One region of the Labrenzia sp. C1B70 genome, then DNA from elsewhere that is predicted to be linked to it. Evidence: predicted binding sites of a transcription regulator. Region 1 holds the regulator's gene; the other holds the start of a gene.
The links. The regulator PhoB, encoded in region 1, activates phosphate uptake and scavenging genes when phosphate is short. The targets are predictions, from matches to a motif close to TGTCATNNANCTGTCAT.
Positions count from the first base shown of each region.

Region 2: a site for PhoB is predicted at 2,510-2,526, ahead of Q666_RS47285 (alkaline phosphatase). Genes of this name have one in related genera too.

Region 1 is NZ_AXCE01000062.1:494,263-498,628, reverse strand. It holds gene Q666_RS63175 (aspartate aminotransferase family protein) at 1-153, opposite strand, end outside; gene Q666_RS63170 (GcrA family cell cycle regulator) at 595-1,131, shown strand; gene phoB (phosphate regulon transcriptional regulator PhoB) at 1,458-2,159, opposite strand; gene phoU (phosphate signaling complex protein PhoU) at 2,240-2,935, opposite strand; gene pstB (phosphate ABC transporter ATP-binding protein PstB) at 2,967-3,728, opposite strand; gene pstA (phosphate ABC transporter permease PstA) at 3,776-4,366, opposite strand, start outside.
Region 2 is NZ_AXCE01000010.1:322,122-326,487, reverse strand. It holds gene Q666_RS47300 (ABC transporter substrate-binding protein) at 1-173, opposite strand, end outside; gene Q666_RS47295 (ABC transporter ATP-binding protein) at 241-1,329, opposite strand; gene Q666_RS47290 (DeoR/GlpR family DNA-binding transcription regulator) at 1,326-2,132, opposite strand; gene Q666_RS47285 (alkaline phosphatase) at 2,589-4,091, shown strand; gene Q666_RS47280 (hypothetical protein) at 4,222-4,366, shown strand, end outside.

The DNA.
Region 1 (4,366 bases):
ATGCGGATGGGCATGACCGAGTGCGTTGACCGCGATGCCGGAACCGCAATCGAGGAATCGTCGGCCATCGGTGGTAACCAGCCAGACGCCTTCCCCATGATCGAAAGACAGGTTCGATCTTGCGTAATTTCCGAATAGTGCAGTCGCGGACATAACCTCGTTTGTCTCCTTTAAACGCCCCTGCTGTCCCCTGCGTCGCCCCGACGCCGGGCCGTCACCTTGAAAAGATGCCGAAGGGCCAAAACGCGACGTGCCGCCCCGATGAGGCGGCACGCAGCGGCTTTCTTATACACTGCCGGTACCATGCACTGTCAATGGAAATGGCGCACAAGACATTTCATGTGCCGCGGAGGGCGGATTTCATAAAATTCTCAATGACCTCGCCATAATTGGGGAAAAGTCGTTTCATCCCCAACTGGTTTGGGTCGAGTGGTTGCCTGACAAATTAACGTTATTGTAACCTCTCAGCAATCAGACACGAGATCTCGTGAGGCAAATCACCAAGAGGCACTAGATCTGCCAGCATTAAGCGTGCTTGCGCATGCTTAACACGGGGTTAATGGCCGCAGGACGGTCAAACTAAAGGGTGCGGCAATGAGTTGGACAAACGAACGAGTTGAGCTTCTCAAAAAGCTTTGGGGCGACGGCTTGAGCGCAAGCCAGATCGCAGGCGAACTGGGTGGTGTTACCCGTAACGCCGTGATCGGCAAGGTGCACCGCCTTGGCCTGTCCGGCCGCGCCAAGTCCACCTCTTCAAGCGCTAAGCCACGCCGGCCGCGCACCGCAGCTCCTGCAACCGGTGCAGCGCCGAAGAAACCGACGACGTCACATCCGCAGTCGATCGGCGCAACGGCCCTGAAAGCAGACATCTCGCCGGCTCCAGTGGTGGCTGCCAAGCCACGCGTAGAGCCGATTGCAGAACTTGTTCCGATCTCGCAGCGGGCTACCATCCTGACGCTGACCGAGCGGACCTGCAAATGGCCGATTGGCGACCCGGCGACCGACGACTTCTACTTCTGCGGCCGCCAGTCCGATGCCGGCGTCCCCTACTGCGCTCATCACTGCAAGATCGCGTATCAGCCGGTCGCCGACCGCCGCCGCGATCGCAAGACGATGGCTCAGGCAGGCTGATAGCCTCGCACCTAACCAATTCATGACAAAGCCCGCCGATTTGGCGGGCTTTTTTTGTTTGGGCCTTCCTTTGACCAGATGCCCGACCCCGAACAGTGACCTCCCATGGCTTGTTCTCGGCACCGCTCCATGCCGTTTCCGTTCCATCAAAACAAACCTTGTTTGACCGCTCCGCCACGACAGGGACCGCAGGATCAGCCCCGACACCGACACAACTGATGGGGTGGTCGCAGAAGAGAACCTTGCTCCGCGAAAGGCACATAACCGCTGAGAAACAAAAAGCCCGCTTGAAAGCGGGCTCCTTAATTCCATTCTGCAAGTTGCCCTCAGGCAGTGGCAGAGGTGAACTGGTCATTGAAGGCATATCCGGCACCACGGACGGTACGGATAGGATCCTTTGCCTTGCCCTTGTTCAGAGCCTTGCGCAAGCGACCGACGTGAACATCGACAGTGCGTTCATCCACGTAGACATCGTGACCCCAGACCCCATCCAGCAGTTGTTCGCGGGAGAAGACACGGCCAGGCGATGTCATCAGGAATTCCAGCAGGCGGAATTCCGTCGGCCCCAAGTGTATTTCCTTGGTGTTGCGACGAACACGGTGCGTTTCGCGATCCAGTTCGATGTCGCCGGACCGCAACATGCTGGACACCACTTCCGGGCTTGCCCGGCGCAGGATGGCGCGCACGCGGGCCATCAATTCCGGTACCGAGAAGGGCTTGACCACGTAGTCGTCGGCACCGGTCGACAGGCCGCGGATGCGCTCTGCTTCCTCACCGCGTGCCGTCAGCATGATGACCGGCAGGCGCTCGGTATCCTCGCGCGCCCGCAGGCGGCGGCACAGTTCAATTCCGGACAGGCCCGGCAGCATCCAGTCGAGCAGCAACAGATCCGGCAGGCTTTCCCGCAGGCGGATTTCCGCCTCGTCACCCCGGACACAGGACTCGACCGAGTACCCTTCCGCTTCCAAATTGTATCTCAATAGAAGGCTGAGCGGTTCTTCGTCTTCAACGATGAGCACCTTCGGCATACATCTCGCTCCAATTACCGCAACCGGCGCCGAAGCGCCGGCCGTTAAGATCTTCTGCAAATCCGACGATTACCGGCGGGTCAGACCGCGCCTGTTTCGTCGACCTTTGCCCGGTCTTCCGGCAAACGCTCGCCAGTGACCATGTAGTAGACGTTCTCGGCGATGTTCGTCGCGTGATCGCCGATGCGCTCGATGTTCTTTGCGCAGAACAAGAGATGGACGCACTGTGTAATGACCCGCGGGTCTTCCATCATGTAGGTCAGGAGTTCGCGAAAGATCGACGTGTAGATCGCGTCGACCTCGGCGTCGGCTTCCTGAACCCGGCGGGCGGCTTCCGCATCCTTGCGGGCGTAGGCATCCAACACCTGCTTGAGCTGCGAAAGAGCGAGTTCCGTCATGTGCTCCACACCGATCGCGAGCTTCTTGGATTGCAAGTCGCTGTCGATGGCGATGACGCGCTTGGCAACGTTCTTGGCAAGATCGCCAACACGCTCCAGGTCATTGGCAATGCGCGTTGCGGCGGTGATTTCACGCAGGTCCTGCCCCATCGGCTGGCGGCGGACGATCAGCTCGATCAGCTTCACTTCAAGTTCGTTGTAAAGGCTGTCCAGACGGACATCGCCCTTGATCGTCGCCTTGGCAAGCTCCAGATCCTGCGACACCAGCGCGGACACCGCATCGGCGAAAGCCTTTTCGGCAATACCACCCATTTCGGCAACCTTGCCGGCCATGGCCGTCAGTTCGTCATCGTAAGCCGAGACTGTATGTTCAGACATCCTGTGTCCCCTTCAGAAACCTAAAAAATGCTTAGCCGAAGCGGCCCGTAATATAGTCCTGCGTACGCTTGTCCTTCGGATTGGTAAAGATGTCCTCCGTCAGACCTTCCTCCACCAGAACACCCAGGTGGAAGAACGCGGTACGCTGAGACACACGGGCAGCCTGCTGCATCGAGTGGGTCACGATCACGATGGTGAAGTTTTCCCGCAGTTCGTCGATCAGCTCTTCCACCTTCGCGGTCGCGATGGGGTCAAGCGCCGAGCACGGTTCGTCCATCAGGATCACTTCCGGGCTGACGGCAATGGCACGGGCAATGCACAGACGCTGCTGCTGACCGCCCGACATGCCGGTGCCCGGCTCGTCCAGACGGTTCTTGACTTCTTCCCAAAGCCCGGCCTTCTGCAGGCTGGAGGCAACGATTTCATCAAGCTCGGACTTGTTGCGGGCCAGACCATGGATTCGCGGACCGTACGCAATGTTGTCGTAGATCGACTTGGGAAACGGGTTCGGCTTCTGGAAAACCATGCCGACCTTGGCGCGCAGCTGTACGGGATCGACCTTGGGATCGTAGATGTCCTCACCGTCGATCTTGATCGACCCTTCCACACGGCAGATGTCGATGGTGTCGTTCATGCGGTTGATCGTCCGCAGGAACGTCGACTTGCCACACCCGGACGGACCGATGAAGGCAGTCACGGACCGCGGCTGAATCTCGATGTCCACGTCCTTGATGGCGTGGGTATCGCCATAATAGACCTGCACCTTGTTCGCGGAAATTTTGCTGTCGGTCATGGTTTTCGCCTGTTCAAAATTCGGCATCTCGTTCATCGGAGCAATCCTTACCAGCGGCGTTCAAACCTGCGGCGCAGGATGATAGCGATAATGTTCATGGTCATGAGGAAGACCAGCAGCACGATGATCCCGCCCCAAGCGCGTTCATAGAAAGCCGGGTCGGCGCGTTTCGCCCACTCGTAGATCTGGGCCGGCATGGCCGAGTTCGGAGAGAAGAAACCGGCAGCCACACCGTCCGGGAAATTGGAGGCGATGAAACCGACCATCCCGATCAGCAGCAGCGGAGCGGTTTCCCCAAGCGCCTGTGCCAGACCGATAATCGTGCCGGTCAGAATGCCAGGCATTGCCAGCGGCAGGACATGGTGGAAGATCGACTGCATCTTGGAGGCGCCAATGCCAAGGGCCGCATCGCGGATGCTCGGCGGAACGGCCTTCAAGGAGGCGCGGGTGGAGATGATGATCGTCGGAAGTGTCATCAACGTCAGCACCAGACCACCGACCAGTGGTGCGGATTGCGGCAGATGCATGAACTGGATGAACACCGCCAGACCGAGAATACCGAACACGATGGAGGGAACGGCGGCCAGGTTGGAGATATTCACCTCGATCAGATCGGTGAACTTGTTCTGCGGAGCGAA
Region 2 (4,366 bases), on a different contig from region 1:
ACGTCCGGGTTCTGCGCAACATAGGCGTCGGTCAGTTCCTGGATGGTGTCAGCAGCCTTGCCGCCAACGGCGACCGGAAAATAGAATTGCAAATCAACAGCCTGAGCGGAGGCCCAGGTGCTGAAGGAAAGCGCCGTTGCCGCAACGGCTTTCAGGAAAGTGGACTTCAACATCAGTTTACTTCCTAAGGTTCGAAAATCCGCAGGTCTGCGGTCGGTCTACGCGGGCGTGCGCAGCAGGTCAGGAGCGCAACAAGGCTCCGAACTCGGAAATGAGATCGTCTCGGCGGCGGCCGGTATCGGCGTCGAAAACATGAAGATCGTCCGGCGAAAAGCCGAGCTGCACGGACTGGCCGGGCGTGAAGGCCCGGCTGGCCGGAAGGCGCACCTGAAAACCGGTGCCGGCAACTTCGCAATCGGCCAGCACATCCGCCCCCAGATACTCGACGGCACGAACAGACGCGTTGACCGGGCCGCCGTCTTCCAGATGCATTGCCTCAGGGCGCAGGCCCAGCTTGAAGTCCGGCGCGGTGCACAGTTTCCTGAAGGCATTGGCCGGAAAGAGGTTCATTGGCGGGGTGCCGATGAAACGGGCGGCAAAGGGCGTTGCCGGTTTTTCGTAAAGATCCCGCGGGCTCGCCACCTGCTCCAGCCGGCCACCGTTCAAAAGCACCACCTGATCGGCCATGGTGATGGCCTCGACCTGATCATGCGTGACATAGACCATCGTGAAGCCGAGCTGCTGCTGCAGCGCGCGGATCTCCACCCGCATTTCATGGCGCAGCTTGGCGTCGAGATTGGACAGCGGCTCGTCCATCAGGCAGATCGGCTTTTCGCCGATGATTGCCCGTCCAAGCGCGACACGCTGCTGCTGACCGCCCGAAAGCTGACCCGGCTTGCGCTCCAGCAACTGGCCAAGGCCCAGAAGATCGGCAACCCTTGCAAGACGCCGGTCCCGCTCGGCCCTGCCGACCCGGCGGACCTTGAGGCCGAAAATGATGTTCTCGCCAACGTTCAGATGCGGAAACAGCGCATAGGACTGGAACACCATGGCAAGGTCACGCTTGGCCGACGGACGGCCGGTGACATCCTCTCCGCCGATCAGGATGCGTCCGCTGCTGACATTCTCGAGACCCGCAATCATGCGCAATGTCGTTGACTTGCCACAGCCGGACGGACCCAGAAGTGCCGTGAAGGAGCCTGCCGGAATATCGATCGACAGGCCATCGACGGCCACCGTCTCACCCCAGGCACGCGACACCGTTTCAAGGACGATCGGCTTGCCGGCGCCAGAGGGTTTCGCACCCGGGATATGCGGATCTGATGTCACGCCTCATCCCCGTCGTCGGCCACGAACACTTCCGTTTTTGTGCCTTCCAGCGATGCCAGGAAAACATCCGGCACCGGGCAATCGGTGAAGATCGCATCGACATCGCTGAGTTGACCGCCGCGCACATGGGCGTTCCGGCCGAACTTGCTGTGATCGAGGACCAGATAGGACCGGCGGCAATTGGCGAGTATCGACTGGCGGGCCGCCACTTCGTCCTCATGGAAATCCAGCAGCGTGCCGTCTTCATCGACACCGGCAACACCAAAAATGCCGATATCGACCTTGTAGTTGGAAAAGAACGCCTGCGCTGCGGACCCCAGCACGTCGCGGTCGCCATGACGCAACCGCCCGCCGGTGATGGTCACCTGAAACGACGGATTGACCGAAGCCGTGAAGGCCACGTTCAGATTGTTCGTGAAAACCGCCAGTTTCTCATGCCCAACCAGGGCCTGCATCACGATCTCCGGGGTGGTACCGATGGAAAACGCGATCGACTGGTTGTTGCCGACGTGGCCGGCCACCAGTTTCGCAATCAGCTGCTTTTCCGGAAGATTGAGGATCTGCCGGGTGGAATAATGGATGTTGGACGCCGGTGCCGGAGGCTCGACGCCGCCGTGGGTCCGGCGCAGGATCCCCAGTTCGCAAAGACCGTTGACGTCCCTGCGAATTGTCTGCGTGGTCACCTCGAACCGGTCCGCCAGTTCCTCGACGGACGCAAACCCTGCCTTTTGTACCAGATCCGCGATTTCGGCCTGACGCTTTGAAATGTCTATTTGCCCAAGCATGTTCTTCTGATCCGCCATCGTCCCCTCTCCTCCTGCAAATGCAGAAGGCCAGTTGCTCCAAAGGCATCATGTTGACTCGAAAAAGCCTGACTTCGAAGCCCGTTAAAACATTTTCATATGAACCTTATTCGACGCTCATATGAAAATGATGTGACAATAGGGGATAGCGGGCAGCCCAGGAACACAGGACGCGACAGCGTCCTCAGATTTCAGGACACCATTTTTCTATCTGTAATTGCCCGGGCTTTTCACGAGGCTGCCAGGTCGATTACCCGGCCGGGGACCAACCCTGCGGTTCGATGACAAGACGCTACCGAAGAAGAGACAAGACGGCGCAAAAGTAGAAGAATTGAATTCAATCGTGGAGGTTATGTAATAAAATAACAAATCTGTTTCGTCATCCAACTGTCAATCAGATGTCATGCAGCGTTTTTAAGTAGCTCCCGGGATGCACCCTCACCTCCGGGAGATATCATGAAAACGATCGTTTGCACTTCGCTCGCGCTGGCCCTTACCGGCTCCGTCGCCTTTGCTCAGGACGCCCTGCCGCAAGCCTCCAGCCAGTGGTACAAGGATGGCGAAGCCGCCATTCAGGCCATTTTGGACCGTCAGCCGAACACCAACCGCGCCAAGAACGTGATCCTGCTGATCGCAGACGGCAACGGTGTCGGCACCAACTACGCCACGCGCCTTTTCGACGGTCAGCAGAAAGGCATGCTGGGCGAGGAAAACGTTCTCCCTTACGAAACTCCGGAGTTCTACAGCGCCCTGGTCAAGACCTACAACATCAACGCCCAGACGCCGGACTCCGCTCCGACCGCCGGTTCGATGAACACGGGCGTGAAGCAGCGCTTCAACCTGATCAACCTCGGTGAAGAAGCCATCCATGACGATTGCTCCACCGTTGAAGGCAACCAGCTTGCCCTGTTCTCCGAAATGATGACCGAAGCCGGCAAGTCTGTCGGCGTGGTTTCCACTGCCCGCCTGACCCACGCAACTCCGGCTGCCGTCTACGCCAAGACCGCAAACCGCAACTGGGAAGACGCGGTGCCGGAAGGCTGCACCGCACAGAAGGACATCGCGACCCAGCTGATCGACGCCATGGAAGCCGGCACCGTCGATTTCGCAATGGGCGGCGGTGGCCGTTACTTCCTGCCGAAGGACAAGGAAATGGGTGGGCTGAAGGGCCGCCGCGAAGACAATGTCGACCTGGTTGAGCGTGCAACCGGACTGGGTGCTCAGTTCGCATCCGACACCGCCGGTTTCCAGTCGCTGAAGCTTGACGGCTCCAGCCCCGTACTGGCCCTGTTCAACAACAGCCACATGGAATATGAGGCCGACCGCGCCGACAATGACGAGCCGTCCCTGGCCGACATGACCAAGGCAGCCATCGAATATCTGTCCAAGAACGAAGGCGGCTACTACCTGGAAATCGAAGCCGGCCGCGTCGACCACGCCAACCATGACGGCAATGCAGCCCGCGCCATGCGCGACGGTGTTGCCTTTGCAGAAGCCGTTGCCATGGCTGACGAGCTGACCAACGATGAAGATACGCTCATCATCGTCACCGCCGACCACGAACATGCCATCGCCTTCAACGGTTATTGCGGCCGCGGTTCGGCCATCCTCGGCCTTTGCTACGACGTTGCCCAGGTGGGCATCAAACATTCCGACAAGGTTCTGACCGCGGACGACGGCAAGCCGTACACCGTGATCGGTTACCTGAACGGCACCGGCTCGGTTCTGAAGAAGGGCGAAGGCGAAAACGACTACACCGGCTCGCGCCCGGACCTCGACCAGGAAACCGCCACCGATCTGGACTACGTCCAGCAGGCGCTGATCCCCAAGTCCTCCGAAACCCATTCGGGTGAAGATGTTGCGGTTTACGCAAAGGGCCCGTGGGCACATCTGGTCGATGGCACCATCGAGCAGAACGTGATCTTCCACGTCATGAACCACGCTGTGAACGCCCAATAAGCCCTCAGTCAGCGTCCAACAAGCGCTCAGCGGGATCCCCGGCCGAATACCTGCCAGGGATCCTGAAGGCCTGCCGCCCGGCAGGCCTTTGCCTGTTTGTCATATTAGCCGGATAAGTTAGGAGCATGAATTGGCCAGAACCAGGGATGTCATGAACCGCAGACAGCTTATCGTCGGGCTCGGCCTCGCTCCGTTTGCCGGAATTCTGCTGCCGGACACGGCCGGTGCGGCGGACGCCCCCCTCAAGTTGCGCACGCTTTACAACAAGGACCGGA